2 regions of the Kitasatospora sp. NPDC057595 genome follow, and region 1 is predicted to be linked to the other one. Evidence: riboswitches for the same ligand, from Rfam matches in the RefSeq annotation. Region 1 holds a riboswitch; the other holds the start of a gene.
What was found. Region 1 has a riboswitch for cyclic di-AMP ahead of ACFU9E_RS22475 (NlpC/P60 family protein). Riboswitches for the same ligand answer to the same signal wherever they lie in the genome.
Positions count from the first base shown of each region.

Region 2: another riboswitch for cyclic di-AMP. It lies ahead of ACFU9E_RS33455 (M23 family metallopeptidase); the one in region 1 lies ahead of ACFU9E_RS22475 (NlpC/P60 family protein).

Region 1 is NZ_JBHVGL010000015.1:36,423-43,740, reverse strand. It holds gene ACFU9E_RS22495 (rhomboid family intramembrane serine protease) at 1-664, opposite strand, end outside; gene ACFU9E_RS22490 (hypothetical protein) at 867-1,130, shown strand; gene ACFU9E_RS22485 (NYN domain-containing protein) at 1,266-2,783, shown strand; gene ACFU9E_RS22480 (NlpC/P60 family protein) at 2,995-4,038, shown strand; cyclic di-AMP (ydaO/yuaA leader) riboswitch at 4,383-4,539, shown strand; gene ACFU9E_RS22475 (NlpC/P60 family protein) at 4,550-5,752, shown strand; gene ACFU9E_RS22470 (NlpC/P60 family protein) at 6,002-7,066, shown strand; gene ACFU9E_RS22465 (hypothetical protein) at 7,303-7,318, shown strand, end outside.
Region 2 is NZ_JBHVGL010000035.1:22,225-29,542, forward strand. It holds gene ACFU9E_RS33440 (GNAT family N-acetyltransferase) at 114-686, opposite strand; gene ACFU9E_RS33445 (hypothetical protein) at 730-1,695, shown strand; gene ACFU9E_RS33450 (hypothetical protein) at 1,880-2,329, shown strand; gene ACFU9E_RS33455 (M23 family metallopeptidase) at 2,405-3,274, opposite strand; cyclic di-AMP (ydaO/yuaA leader) riboswitch at 3,287-3,445, opposite strand; gene ACFU9E_RS33460 (YiaA/YiaB family inner membrane protein) at 3,689-3,979, shown strand; gene ACFU9E_RS33465 (alpha/beta fold hydrolase) at 4,102-4,929, shown strand; gene ACFU9E_RS33470 (TetR/AcrR family transcriptional regulator) at 4,969-5,538, shown strand; tRNA gene ACFU9E_RS33475 (tRNA-Ile) at 5,611-5,684, opposite strand; gene ACFU9E_RS33480 (SpoIIE family protein phosphatase) at 5,915-7,318, shown strand, end outside.

The DNA of each region.
Region 1 (7,318 bases):
GGAGGGCGAACCAGAGCCCGAGCACCAGCCAGGCCGGGAAGCGCAGCGGGAGGAAGAGCAGCAGCGGGACGAGCGTGGTGACCCGGGCCCGCGGGTGGAAGCGCAGGTAGGCGCCGAGCACGGCGGAGATCGCCCCGGAGGCGCCGATCAGCACCCGGGTCGCGTCCGGCGAGTGCGCCTCGGCCAGCGCGAAGCCGTAGGTGGTCAGCGCACCGGACGCCAGATAGAAGAGGAGGAACCGGGGGCGACCCAGCCGCCGCTCCACGGTGGGGCCGAAGACGTGCAGGAAGAGCAGGTTGCCCAGCAGGTGCAGCCAGCCGCCGTGCAGGAAGAGCGCGCTGAGCACGGAGAGCGCCGGGTGCTTGCCCGGGGTGGGCGCGGCCGGGCAGCCGGGCACCGGGTCGGGGGCCTCGGCGAGCTGGCCGGCGGTCAGCGGGCGACCGGTCAGCAGTTCGGCGGGGACGGCCCCCCAGCGCTGCTCGTAGCGCTGCTCCGCGCAGACCCGGGTCCGGCCGTGGCCGTAGAGCGGGTTGAGCCCGGCCGCCGGTCCGAGCAGGAAGACCGCGGTGTTGAGCGCGATCAGCGCGTAGCAGACGGCCGGTGCGGCGGCGGCCGGCCGGCCGCGGCGCACGCCGGTGCGGTCGGGGAGGACCGGGAGGGCCATGGGCCCCAGCATCCCTCCGGCACGCGGCGGGCACCGCGCGGTTACGGCAGGTGGGCTACCCGCCGCGGGCCGGTCGGCCGGTGGCCGTGAAGGTTGCCCCAGGCAATAGGCTTGGGGCGGGCAATCCCGCCTCCCGCCGCCGACGCCGGGGCTCCGGGGGGAGCGCCTGAGCCCACCCAGGGACCACCCGAGAGGACCCCCGATGACCGTCCCCGCCCTGACCGCCGAGACGCGCTGGCGCTGCACGCTCTGCGGCAACCTGACCCGCTTCGACGTGACCCGGACCGCCCGGGTGACCGAGTTCCTCCACTTCGACCTGGCCGGCGAGTCGAAGATCGAGGAGACCCAGGTGCTCAGCGAGACCGTCGAGTCGGTGCGCTGCCGCTGGTGCAACGCGGTGGACCAGGTCGAACTGGTCGCCCGCCCGGGCGCGGCCGACGGCGCCGAGGGCTCCGAGCAGGCCTGATCGCCTGATCCGTGCGGCGGGCGGTGCGGGGCATGGCCGACCGCCGCACGGGACAATACAGAGAGAACGCACGGAGTGTGACGGGGACGGCGGCCGGGGGCCGTACCCCGCTGGACCAGGATCGGAGCCGAGGACGTGGTGGACGCAGCGAAGGAGCCCGGCGGGCCGCAGGGGCGGCAGCCCGCTGCGGACGCGCGGACGCCGGACGCGGCAGGGGCCGCCCCCTCCGGCACCGACGCCCCGGCCGAGGCGGCCGCCGGCGAGGAGTCGGGCGGCGGTGACGAGCCGGCGGCAGCCGTCGACGGGTCGGACCGGGACGTCCCGGGCAGCGCGACGGGCGGCGCCGAGACCCTGGACCGGCCGCTGCCCGAGGGCGTGCGCCGGCGCGTGGTGGGCCTCGCCTCCGACGCGCTCGGCGGGCTGCCGCTCGCGGAACTGCCCCAGTCGCTGCGCCAGTACGCCAAGTTCACCCCCGCGCGCCGGGCCAAGTACGCGGCGACCGCGCTGGCGGCGGCGCTGGAGGCGGAGCCGGCCTTCCGGTCGCGGATAGCGGAGCGGCTGCGGCTGGGCCAGCCGGACCTGGTCAGGGCCCTGGAGTCGGGCACCGTGCCGGGCGCCGCGGACCCGATGGACGTCGCGGCGGCCGCCTACCTGGTGCGCTCCGCCGGATGGAGCCGGCTGGTGGCCGAGGCCGGCGAGGAGGCCGAGCGGGCGGGCGCCGAGGGCGCGGCGGCCGAGGCGGCGCGGCTGGTGGAGAAGCTGCAGGCCGAGCTGGCCGAGGTGCGCTCGGCGGCGCGCGCCGACCTGGACCGGCAGCGGGCCGAGTCGGAGGACGTCCGCCGGGAGGCGGACTCGCTGCGCCGCCGGCTGCGGTCGCTGGAGAGCGACACCCGGAGGGCGCAGGCGGAGACCCGCAAGGTGGCCGCCGAGCTGGAGGCGGTCAGGGCGCAGGCGGCGGCCGAGCGGAACACGGCGGAGAGCGAGGCACGCCGGCTGCGGCACCGGGTCACGGAGCTGGAGAACGTCGCGGAGCAGGGGCGCCGGTCGGCCCGCGAGGGGCGCAGCGTCGAGGACATGCGGCTGCGGCTGCTGCTGGACACCGTGCTGCAGTCGGCGCAGGGGCTCCAGCGGGAGCTGGCGCTGCCGGTGTCCCAGATCCGCCCGGCGGACCTGGTGGAGGCGGTGGAGCCGGGCTCGGCCTCGCCGCACGACGTGGCGCGGCGCGGCCTGGCCGAGGACGATCCGGCGCTGCTGGACCAGCTGCTGGCGATCCCGCAGGTCCATCTGGTGGTGGACGGCTACAACGTGACCAAGACGGGCTATCCGACGCTGCCGCTGGAGCAGCAGCGGATCCGGCTGCTGGGCGGGCTGGCGATGCTGGCGCAGCGCACCCAGGCGGAGGTCACCTGCGTGTTCGACGGCCAGGACCTGGACGTGCCGGTGATCATGGCGCCGCCGCGCGGGGTGCGGGTGCGGTTCAGCCGGACCGGGGAGACGGCGGACGAGCTGATCCGCCGACTGGTCCGGGCGGAGCCGCAGGGGCGCCCGGTGGTGGTGGTCTCCACCGACCGGGAGGTCGCGGAGGGCGTGCGGAAGGCCGGCGCGCGCCCCGTCGCATCGGTGCTGCTGCTGAACCGGTTGGCCAGGCCGTAACCGCTCCCGGCTGCGAGCCGGTCGGTATGACGGCTGGTCAGCGCCGTGATGGCGATGGTGTGCGAGTTCTGTGAAGTCAGATCGGCGGCGCGGGTTCACGCGATCGGGGGAGTGGCGCGAAGCGTGGATCTTCACTAGGGTCTGGCGTCAAACCTATTTTCCGGATTCTCACCCCTTCGGGTGAGGCCATTGGAAGAAGGAGCCGGTCCCTTTGGCCTCCCACCGCCGTCCCAAGCAGCCGAGCCGCGCGCGGGTCTCCGTGCTCACCGCTGCCGCTGCGACCGCGGTCGCTCTCTCCGCCCAGGTCGCCGCCCACGCCGCGCCCAGCCCGTCGCCCAAGAAGGACGACGTCAAGGCGCAGATCGACCAGCTGCAGGAGGAGGCCGAGCAGGCCACCGAGCGGTACAACGGCGCCAAGGAGCGCGCCGACCAGCTGCGCAAGCAGGCCGACCAGCTGCAGGACCAGGTGGCCCGCGGCCAGGAGCAGATGACCCAGCTCCAGGCCGGGCTGTCCGAGGTGGCGGGCGAGCAGTACCGCACCGGCGGCATCGACCCGTCCGTCCAGCTGATGCTCTCCTCGGACCCGTCCGGCTACCTGGACAAGGCCTCCAGCGTGCAGCAGGCCAGCTCCAGCCAGGCCGAGGCGCTCAAGGGCCTGCAGGACCAGCAGCGCCGGCTCGACCAGCAGAAGACCGAGGCGGCCGCCGTACTGGCCTCGCTGGACACCACCACCAAGGACCTGAACCAGTCCAAGGCCGAGGTCAACAAGAAGCTCAAGGAAGCCCAGGACCTGCTGAACTCGCTGAGCGCCGCCGACCGCGCCGCGCTGAAGGCGGCGCAGCAGCAGGCCGACCGCGCCTCGCGCGGCAACGAGCGCACCGACCTGGGCAGCCTGCCGCAGGCCAGCGGCATGGCCGGCGCCGCGGTCTCCAACGCGATGGGCAAGCAGGGCTCGCCGTACGTCTGGGGCGCCACCGGCCCGAGCACCTTCGACTGCTCCGGTCTGATGGTCTGGGCGTACGGGAAGGCCGGCGTCTCGCTGCCGCGCACCTCGCAGGCCCAGGGCAACTACGGCACCCGGGTGCCGTCGCTGGCCGAGGCCCAGCCGGGCGACCTGATCATCTACCGCAGCGACCGCAGCCACGTCGGCATGTACATCGGCAACGGCATGGTGGTGCACGCGCCGCACACCGGTGACGTGGTGAAGGTGATGAAGGCCGACGCCATGCCGATCAACACGATCCGCCGGGTCTGACGGACCGGCACGACACGCCCGGGCGGCCCGCCGAGGGCTCCTGTGATCAGCGCCACCTCCGCACGGGGGTGGCGTTGGCGTTTCGCCCGCCCGTTCGACCGTCTGACGGAAAATGATCAGCCGGACGTGGATGGTTGGTCACGGTCGGTCATATTCACAAAAGAACTTGGGCATTCTTCCGGCTTTTTTCTGACAAGGATTTGAACGGATCACGGATCTGTTACTAGGGTCGTGACTCGAACCACGCACAGTCGATCACCCAGCCTGGGTGGCGGCGGGGTTCGCCGCCGAGTTCGCGAAGCAGTGGGACGGGGCCTTCGGGTCGCCCGTTCGAGTGAGGACCCAGTAGTCGGGGGCCCGCTGTGGAGCGGAGCCGGGGAACCACGTTCCTCCGGGGTGAATCGGCGCCAGGCCGGCCGCGCGAGCGGCGGGTGAGGCGTCGTAGGGCACGCTTCCGCCCGAACCCGTCAGCTCACCCGGTAGGCGGATGAGGAAGAAGGAGTCCGCCTTCGTGGCGTCCCATCGTCGTCCCAAGCCCGCCGGCCGCGCCCGTGTCTCGATCCTGACCGGGGTGGCCGCCGCTGCCGTCGCCCTCTCCGCGCAGTCCGGCGCCCACGCCGACCCGACGCCGACCAAGGATCAGGTCAAGGAGCAGGTCGACCAGCTCAACGAGCAGGCCGAGGTCGCCACCGAGAAGTACAACGGCGCCCAGGCCAAGCAGCAGGAGCTGCAGAAGCAGGTCGCCGAGCTGCAGGACAAGGTGGCCCGTCAGCAGGCCTCGGTGATCGAGGCGCAGGGTGGTCTCTCCGAGATCGCCGGCGAGCAGTACCGCACGGGCGGCATCTCGCAGACCGTCCAGCTGATGCTCTCCGCCAGCCCGGACAACTTCCTCAGCCAGGCCGACGCCCTGAACCAGGCCGGCTCCACCCAGTCCGGCGCGCTGAAGGAGCTCCAGGAGCAGCAGCGCAGGCTCGACCAGGACCGCACCGAGACCCAGGCCAAGCTCGGCGAGCTGGAGGCCACCACCCAGCAGCTGAAGTCCTCCAAGGAGGAGGTCCAGGGCAAGCTGCAGAAGGCCCAGGACCTGCTCAACACGCTCACCGAGCAGGAGCGTCAGGCCATCCGCGCGGCCGAGGAGAAGGCCGCCGCCGAGGCCAAGGCGAAGGCGGACGCCGCCAAGGCCGAGGCCGCCAAGGCCGCCAAGGAGAAGGCCGACGCCGAGCGCGCCTCCCGGGACAACAACCGCAGCAACCTGAGCGCGCCGTCCTCGGGCTCGTCGAGCTCCTCCGGCTCGTCGAGCTCCTCGACCGCGTCGGCCCCGGCCGCCGAGGCCACCAAGCCGGCCGCGCCCGCCGCCAACGGCTCGCGCGCCGCCGCCGCGATCGCCGCCGCCGAGAGCAAGCTCGGCTCGCCGTACGTCTACGGCGCCACCGGCCCCAACTCCTTCGACTGCTCGGGCCTCACCGGCTGGGCGTACGCCCAGGCGGGCGTGTCGCTGCCGCGCACCTCGCAGGCGCAGGCCACCGCCGGTACCCAGATCGGGTCGGACATCTCCAAGGCCCAGCCCGGCGACCTGGTGATCTTCTACGGCGACCGCCACCACGTGGGCATCTACGTGGGCGGCGGCCAGGTCATCCACGCCCCGAAGCCGGGCGCGTCGGTCCGCTACGAGTCGGCCTCCAACATGCCGGTCAACACCATCGTGCGCCTCTGACCCACGGTCGGCAGGCTCCGTCGGGCCCGGTCCCCCATGCGGGGGACCGGGCCCGCGGCGTTCCCCGGCCCGACGGGGCGCTCGGTCCGCGAACCGATCTGACGTCCGATAAGTGTCCGAATATTCGGGTTCGGAGGGGTTTGGAATCGGTTGCCCGGACTCGCTAACGTCTGCCACCGGACGCCCGCTTCGACCGCCGCCCGTCCCGGCGCGGCGGCGGGCCGGGCCCAGGATCGGAGCCGACGTCGCATGGCCGTGCACCGCCGTTCCCCGCTGTCAGGTGCGCACGCGCTCGCCCGGGCGCTGGTGTTCACCGCGGCGGCCACCACCGCGCTCGGCGTGGCGACCGCCGGCTGTGCCCAGGCCGCGCCCGGCTCGCCGGACGGCCCGGCCGACCGCAAGGACGTCAAGGCCCAGGTGGAGCAGCTCTACGACGAGGCCGAGCAGGCCTCGGAGCGGTTCAACGCCGCCCAGGAGGCCCAGCAGAAGCTCCAGAACGAGACCGGGACGCTGCAGCAGCAGATCGCCGTCGCCCAGGACGAGCTCAACCGGCTGCGCGGCGACCTCGCCACCGTGGCGGGCGCCGAGTACCGCGGCGGCGGGATGACCCGGACCGTCCAGCTGATGCTCTCCACCGACCCGGAGGGCTACCTCTCCCGGGCCCGCACCCTCGACCAGGCCGCCGAGCGGCAGAACGAGACCCTGCACGAGGTGGTGGGCCGTCAGCGGGTGCTCGACCAGCGCCGGGCCGAGGCCACCGCCAAGCTCGCCGAGCTGGAGCAGACCCGCAAGGCGCTGGCCGAGAGCAAGCAGCAGATCCAGCAGCGGCTCGCCACGGCGCAGCGGCTGCTCAACAGCCTCGGCACCGCCGAGCGCGCCCGGCTCGCCGCCCAGGACGCCCGGGACGCCGAGCAGCGCGTCACCCGCGGCACCGACCGGCTGGACCTCGGCAGCACCCCGCCCGCCTCCGAACGCGGCGCCGCCGCGCTGGCCGCCGCGGTGCGGATGATCGGTTCGCCCTACGTCTACGGATCCACCGGGCCCAAGGCGTTCGACTGCTCCGGTCTGATGTACTGGAGCTGGCGGCAGGCCGGAGTGACCCTGCCGCGCACCTCGCAGGCCCAGGCGTACGCCGGGCAGCGGGTCAGCCTCTCCGAAGCGCGGCCGGGAGACCTGGTGATCTTCTACCGGGACATGCACCACGTCGGGATGTACGCCGGCGGCGGGGTGATCGTGCACGCCCCCTACCCGGGCGCCAGGGTCCGCTACGAGAGCGTCAGCACGATGCCGGTCGCGGGGGTGATCCGGCTCTGAGCCGCCCGGATCCCGCCGTCGGCCGCCTGCCGTCGCGGCGCACCGCCCTGCTGCTCGCGGCCGGCGGGCTGGCCCAGCTCTCGCTGCCCGGGGCCGGTCCGGCGCGGCCCGCCGCCGCGGCCTCGGACGCGCACGCCGACGTCCTGGCGCTGCTCGACGGGCGGGCCCGGGCGCTGACCGCGGGACCGCCGGAGCTGCCGCTGCGGGCGGGGTACCGGAACCTGCTGCTCGGCCCGGTGGACCCGGCCGGCC
Region 2 (7,318 bases), on a different contig from region 1:
GTCCCTCGGGTCGGTCTCGGTTCGGGCTCGTGGGGTCTGTCCTGCTGACTCCCCGAGCCTGTCAGAGCGCGCGGCGGCGGAACATCCGGCTCCCCGGCGAACCGGGGGTGGGGTTATCCCCCGGTCACCGGCTCGTCGTCGGCGAGGAGCGCGTACTGGTAGGCGTCGCGCCAGCCGTCCCGGCGGCGGTAGTCGTGCCGGACCCGGCCCTCCAGCCGGAAGCCCGCCCTGGTCAGTACCCGGATCGAGGCGGCGTTGTCGACGTCCACCCGGGCCTCCAGCCGGTGCAGGCCGAGCGGGCCGAAGGCGAGGCCGCGCAGCAGGCCGACCAGCTCGCCCGCGTAACCGAGCCCCCAGACGTCACGGCGCAGGGCGTAGCCGAGGTGGGCGGCGTGGTGGGGGACGAGGCCGAGCGCGGCGTTGCCGATCGGGACGGCGCGGGCCGGGTCGTCGGCGTCGGCGAGCCGGGTGACGGCCAGCCGGTAGACCTCCCGGTGCTCCTTCTCCGCCTCCTCCACGAACTGGGCGACCTGGTCGGCGCAGGTCTCCGGATCCCACGGCGCGAAGGGGAGGTAACGGGTGGCCTCCGGGTCGCCGAACACCGCGTGCAGCGCGTCCACGTCCTCCGGGGTGTGGTGGAACTCGCGGACGGCCAGCCGGGGACCGGTGAGTCGGACGGGGACCATGGCTCCCGACCCTACCCCCGACCAGCGGTTACGGTTCGTGGTTATGGAAGACGAAGACCTGCGGCTCGCCCCGCGCACCAAGGCCGCCGAACTGCTCGCCTGGGCGGAGGCGGCGGGCCACCGGCCGGTCGCCGAGGCCCCGCTGCGGGCGGTGCTGGCGCTGCTGGAGCTGGGCGGGGGCAGGATGCACGACGGCTGGCCCGAACTGACCTCCGCCGCGGTGGAGCACCTGCTGTACGAGCGGCTGTACCTGTACGTCCAGCCGGAGCCGGGGCAGGACCCGCTGGCGTACGGCGCGGCGGTGCGGCTGCTGGTCGACCACCAGCGGGCGGCGAAGCGGCTGAACGCCAAGCGGCAGGAGCGGCTGCACGCCGAGGCCGAGTGGCAGGGCGAGGTGGCGGCCGGGCTGCTGCGCCGGGCGGACCTGGTGACCTGGCCCCGGCTGTACACGCTGCTGCTGCGCGCGGACGGGGTGGACACCGGCGACGAGCCGGCGGTGCGGGCCTGGCTGGAGGGGTTCCGGGAGCTGGCGCCGCAGGAGCGGTCGGCGGCCTTCGCGGCGCTGGAGGCGGACGGGCTGCTGGACCCGGTGGACGACGGGGGCTGGGACGGCGGGGCCCGGGCGCTGGCGGTCGGGATGGCCACCGACGGCGCGCGACGGCTGCTGGAGCAGGGGCTGATGCAGCGCAGCTACCGGAACCTGGCGGAGCTGACGGCGCTGGGCCGGCCGATGCCGGAGGAGCTGGCCGGGGACTTCGGGGCGTTCGAGGAGGCCGCGGTCGAGGTGGCGCTGGAGCTGGCCGGCGGGTGGACGGTGCCGGGGCTGCCGCGGCTGCTCGTGGAGGAGTTCCCGGAGCTGGCGCCGGAGCCGGGGCAGGCGGAGATCGACGCCTACCTGGCCGGGCTGGAGCCGGCGGAGGACCCCGAAGGATACGAGGAGTACGAGGGATACGAGGAGCACGGGGACCACGAGGGGCCGGAGGGGTACGAGGGGCCCGAGGCGGAGTAGCGGCGGCAGGGCACGGCCGTGGATTCGAGCCACCGAGCGGTCAATTCCGGTACTCCTCAAGGGATTCGGGGCCGGTCAGGAGTGATGGATCGGGTGCGGTGGAATCATCCGCCATGTGAAGCGTGACATATCACACGCGCTCCACTGCTCCTCCTGCCACCGTTTTCGAAGGAGAGAAACCCTGATGAAGCGTTTCGTCGCGGTCCTGGCGGCCGGTACCGCGCTGTCCTCGCTCGGTTTCGCGGGTGCCGCCCAGGCCACCGCGCAGACCACCGGCACGACGGCGGGCACCACGACCACCGCGACCACCACCTGTGCCGACGGCCCCGTCGGTGCACTCCGGAGCCAGGTCTGCGTCACGATCGACGGCACCGGCGTGACGGCCGGCGGCTACACTTCGCCGACCCGTTCCGACTGGACCGCGCAGTCCGCCTCGTACACCCTGACCCTCGGCGTCGTCGGCGGCGCCTCGCTCGGCACCGACACCGGGAGCGGCATCCTCCCGCCCGGCGGGCGCGGCTTCGGCTACCTGGCGGCCACCGCGCCGTGCGGCTCCACCGTCACGGCCACCCTCACGACCACCACCTGGGGCTACGGGGCGACCGCGACCGTCACCGCGCCCGTCACCTGCTGATCCGATCCCCGACAGCGCCCCGCCCCGCCGGATCACGTCCGGCGGGGCGGGGTGCTCAGGGTGTCCGGGGCGGCGTCAGGGGGTGACGCCGCGCTGCTCGAACCAGCTCTCCGGGTCGACGGGGGCGCCGCCACCGGGGCGGACCTCGACGTGCAGGTGCGGGCCGGTGACGTTGCCGGTCGCGCCGACCTTGCCGATCTGCTGGCCGGGGACGACCTTGCCCGAGCCCTTGATGATCGAGGAGAGGTGGCAGTACCAGATCTCGGTGCCGTCGGGCAGGGTCTCGACGATCCGGTAGCCGTAGGCGCCCGCCCAGCCGGCTGAGGTGATGGTGCCCTGGCCGACCGCGTAGACCGGGGTGCCGGTGTCGGCGGCGAAGTCCAGGCCGGTGTGCAGGTGGGCCCAGTAGCGGGCGCTCTGGCCGTAGTGGGCCGAGAGGTTGTAGTCCCGCACCGGCAGCTTGATGGCGGCGAGCTTGGCCTTCTCGGCCTCCTCGGCGGCCCGCCTGGCCTCCTCCTGCTGGGCGACCTGGGCGGCGCGCTTGGCCTCGGCCTCCTGGGCGGCCTGGACGCGGGCGCTCTCCTCGGCCGCGGTGCGCTGGCTGTCGGCCTGCTGCTGGATGCGGGCGGCGAGCGCGAGGCCGGGGTCGGCGGAGAGCGCGACCGGCAGTTCGTCGGGCGTCTCGACGGCGGGAGCGGCGGCCGGGGTGGCGGAGGCGAAGCCGGTGGCGCCCAGGGTGGCGGCGACGGCGGTGACGCCGAGCAGCGGAGCGGTGCCGCGGCCCTGCCGGGGCATCCGGTGCCGGCTGGTCTCGGCGGCCGGCGGAGCGGTCTCGTCGGCGGGGCCGCCGAACGGGCCCTGCCCGGTGAACGGGCCGGGGTGGTCGAGCAGCTGGGTACCGGCCGAGGAACCGGACGGATGTGCCGGGGTGTGCGTCGACGCCACGGAGGCGCGCTCCTTTCCTTCCTTCGCGCCTACCGGGTTAGCTGACGGGTTCGGAGCAGGAAGGTCTCCTACGGCTGGGCCTGGGCCCGGCCGATTCACCCCAAGGAACGTGGTTCCCCGGCTCCCTGGCCTGCCCGAAGGCCGGCCGGTGGGATTAGGCGACGGCGCACGGTGCCGTCTGGGTACGGCGTTGCGACCGCGCTGCGTTATCAAACGTTAATCCGAGAGGCCCCCGATTCCAAGCCATCCGTTGGTGACGACCGATACGGACCGGACACCACGCGGTCCGGTGGGCGATTTGGGACGTTTGATGACAACTGACACTACCGAACGTGTCAGGACGTCAACGAACGGCCCCTCACTTGAGTACGCCTACTCATGTGCGGCCGGGCTCCGCGCGGCCATCCTGACGCCATGAGCGCACCGATGCAGTCCCGCACCACGCCTGCGTACTACATCCAGGCCGTGCTGTCCTTCGCCCTCTCCGGCACCACCCTCGGCGTCGGGATCGCCTTCCTCCCGGTGGAGCCGTGGACCCGGGCGTTCCTCGCCCTCGGCCTGCTCTACACGATCACCTCGACGTTCACCCTCTCCAAGGTGGTCCGGGACCGGCAGGAGACCTCCGAGCTGGTGACCCGGGTCGACCAGGCGCGGCTGGACAAGCTGCTGACCGAGCACGACCCGTTCAAGGTGGAAGGCGTCTGACCGGTCTCCACCGGCGGGGCCGGTCACACGGAGAACGACCGATAGCTTGACGGCTAAGGCTATTAGCCTTAGCTTTATGGCCATCGGCGCCTCGCCGACGATCCCGCCCCAGGAGGCTCCCCATGAACGGCACCCTCGCCCCCGTCACCCACCACCTCGACCTGCCCGGCGGCCGGATCGCCTTCGACGACACCGAGCACGGCGAGGGCGTCCCGGTCGTCCTGCTCCCCGGGATGCTCGACAGCCGGGCCGCCTACCGCCACCTGCGCCCGCTGCTGGCCGCCGCCGGCCGCCGGGTGATCACCATGGACCTGCGCGGCTTCGGCGAGTCCTCGATCCTCTGGGACGACTACTCCCCCGCCTCGATAGCCGGTGACGTCCTCGCCCTGCTGGACCACCTGGGCGTCGACCGGGCCGTGCTGGCGGGCAACTCCTACACCGGAGCCAGCGTCGTCAAGGCGGCCGGGGACGCCCCCGGGCGGGTCGCCGGCGTCGTCCTGATCGACGCCTTCGTCGAGAACGTGCCGCCGGGCGCGCTGCAGCGCCTGGTGGTCGGCGCGATGGGCGCACTGCTGGTGCGCTCGCCCGCGTTCTGGGGCCTCTACCACCGCAAGGCCGCCTACCCGGGCCCCAAGCCGGCCGACCACGAGGAGTACGTGGCCGGGCTGGTCGCCGCGATGCGCACCCCGGGCCGCCGGACCGCCACCCGCGGCTACGTGCGCGGCGACTCGGCGCCGACCGGCTGGACCGCCGCCGTGCGCTGCCCGGCGCTGGTGGTGATGGGCTCGAAGGACCCCGACTTCTCGAAGCCGGAGCTGGTCGCCGACCGGCAGGCCGCCGCGCTGAACGCGCGGAAGGTGATGATCGAGGGCGCGGGCCACTACCCGATGGCCGACCACCCGCGGGCGACCGCCGACGCCCTGCTGCCCTTCCTCGCCGACCTGGCCTGAGCGCCACCGGCCGTCCCGCCCCCCGCTAGGAGAACCGCTGTGCCCCGAGTCGGACTGACCCCCGAGCAGGTCGTCGGCCACGCCATCGCCCTCATCGACGAGCAGGGCCCCGAGGCCCTCACCCTGGCCGCCGTGGCCGCCCGGGCCGGGGTCGCCACCCCCTCGCTGTACAAGCACGTCAGCGGCGGCCTGGCCGAACTGCGCCGGCTGGTGGCCGTCCGGGTGACCGCGGAGCTGGCCGACCGGCTCGCCGAGGCCGCGCTCGGCCGCAGCGGGGACGCCGCGGTCGCCGCCGTCCTGCGGTCGTACCACGCGTACGCCACCGAGCACCCGCACCGCTACGCCGCCCTGCCGCAGGCGCCGCAGCCGGACGCCGACCTGGTCGCGGCGGCGGGCCGGCTGGTCGGGGTGATCGTCGCGGTGCTGCGCGCGTACGGGCTGGAGGGCTCCGAGGCGATCCACGCCGCCCGCACCTTCCGCTCGCTGGCCCACGGCTTCGCCGCGCTGTCGACCGGCGGTGCCTTCCAGCTCGCCGAGGACCTCGGGGAGACCCAGGAGCGCATGATCACCGTGCTGACCGCCGGTCTGCGCGGCTGGCCCCGCCCCTGAGCGGCGCCGGCCGGGGGCCGGGGAACGCCGAAGGGCCCGGAGCGGAATCGCTCCGGGCCCTTCGGGATGGTGTGGGGCTAACAGGACTTGAACCTGTGGCCTCTTCCTTATCAGGGAAGCGCTCTAACCGTCTGAGCTATAGCCCCGTACCGTCCGACCCGCCTGTCCGGCGGCACGTCGTACGGAGAAGGGTACCGGACCCGGAGGGGGTGCCCGTACACCGGCCGCCCCGCTGCCCGAACACGGCTGTCCGCTTCCCGTACACCTGCCGATCGGACGCCACGGAGAGCGCCGTTCACCCCACGCCTCACCCACTTAAGAAATAAGGTATTAAGAATTAACTGCCCCATAAGGAACCGGAGAGGCCGGCCGTCCCGTGGACCCGCGCAGCAGCCCCACCGCGCGCAGTGCCATGCGCTGCGTCCGATTACTGCTCGGCTGCACCAGCGCCGCCGAACTGCTCGGCACCGTGCTCGCCGAGGGCCCCGGCTGGATCACCGGCGAGGGCTCGGCGCTCTACCTGCTGGACCCCGGCGGGATGCTCCGGCTCACCGCCTCCCACGGCCTGCCCGACTGGGCCCACGAGCGCTACAGCGTGGTCGACCCGGCCGGTGAGCTGCCCGCCGCGATGGCGCTGAAGCTGCGCCGCCCCTATCTGCTGAGCCCCGAGCGCACCAGCGTCGACTACCCCAACCGCAACGCCGGCATGGGCACCGGGATGGTCGCCATCGTCGCCCTGCCGATGGTCGTCGACGAGCAGCCGATCGGCGTGCTCGTCCTCGCGCTCGCCCACCGGGGGATCGTCCCGCGACGCGACCTGGACGTGCTGGAGACCCTCGCGGACGCCTGCGCGCACCGGCTGGCCCACCTGCTGGAGCACGCCGGGGCGCCCCGGGCGCCGCGCACCGGCGGCGGCGCGGCGAACGGGGTGCGCCCCGGCCCCGGCCCGGGCGGCGACCCGGCCGCCGGGACGGCCCACCCGCTGCTCTCGCTCGCCGTGCGCGCCGCCGGGCACGGCGCCTTCGAGCGCGACCTGGTCACCGGCGAGACCCACTGGGACGCCCAGGCGCTGCGGCTGGTCGGCCGGCCCGCGCCGGTGGACGGCGGCCCCGCCCCCGCACCCAACCTCGACCTCGTCGTCCACCCCGAGGACCTGCCGGACGTCCAGGCCGCGCTCGCCGAGGCGCTCTCCACCGGCGGCCCGTACCGGATCCGCTACCGGGTGCCGCGCCGGGGCGGCGGGGTGATCCGGATCGAGGAGACCGGCGAGGTCATGCTGGACGTGCACCGCCGGCCGGTCCGGATCTCCGGGCTGATCGCCGACCTCGACCACGGCCGCGCCCCCGACGAACGCCGTGCCGGGCGCCGGGTCCGGTCGGACGGGAACACCGGGAACGCCGGGAACGCCGGGAACGCCGACGGGGCCGCCGGGGGGACGTCCGCCGCCGGGGCCCGCTCGGCGCTGCTGCTGGCGCTCACCCGGGCGCTGTCCCGGGCGATCACCGTCCGGGACGTCACCACGGCCGTGACCGACGTCGCCCGCCCCGCCTTCGGCGCGGCCAGCATCGTGCTGGACCTGGTCGACGAGGGCCGGCTGCTGCCCGTCGCGCACACCGTCTACGGCGGCCCCCGGCGCACCGAGCTGACCCGGCTGGCCGACCTGTCGGAGGGCGTGATGCAGCGCGCGCTGGCCCGCTCGACCCCGCTGTTCAGCGAGCCGGCCCGGCGCGGACGGGGCCGCGGGCGGGCCCCGGAGCGCGGACGGCCGCGGGAGGCGGGC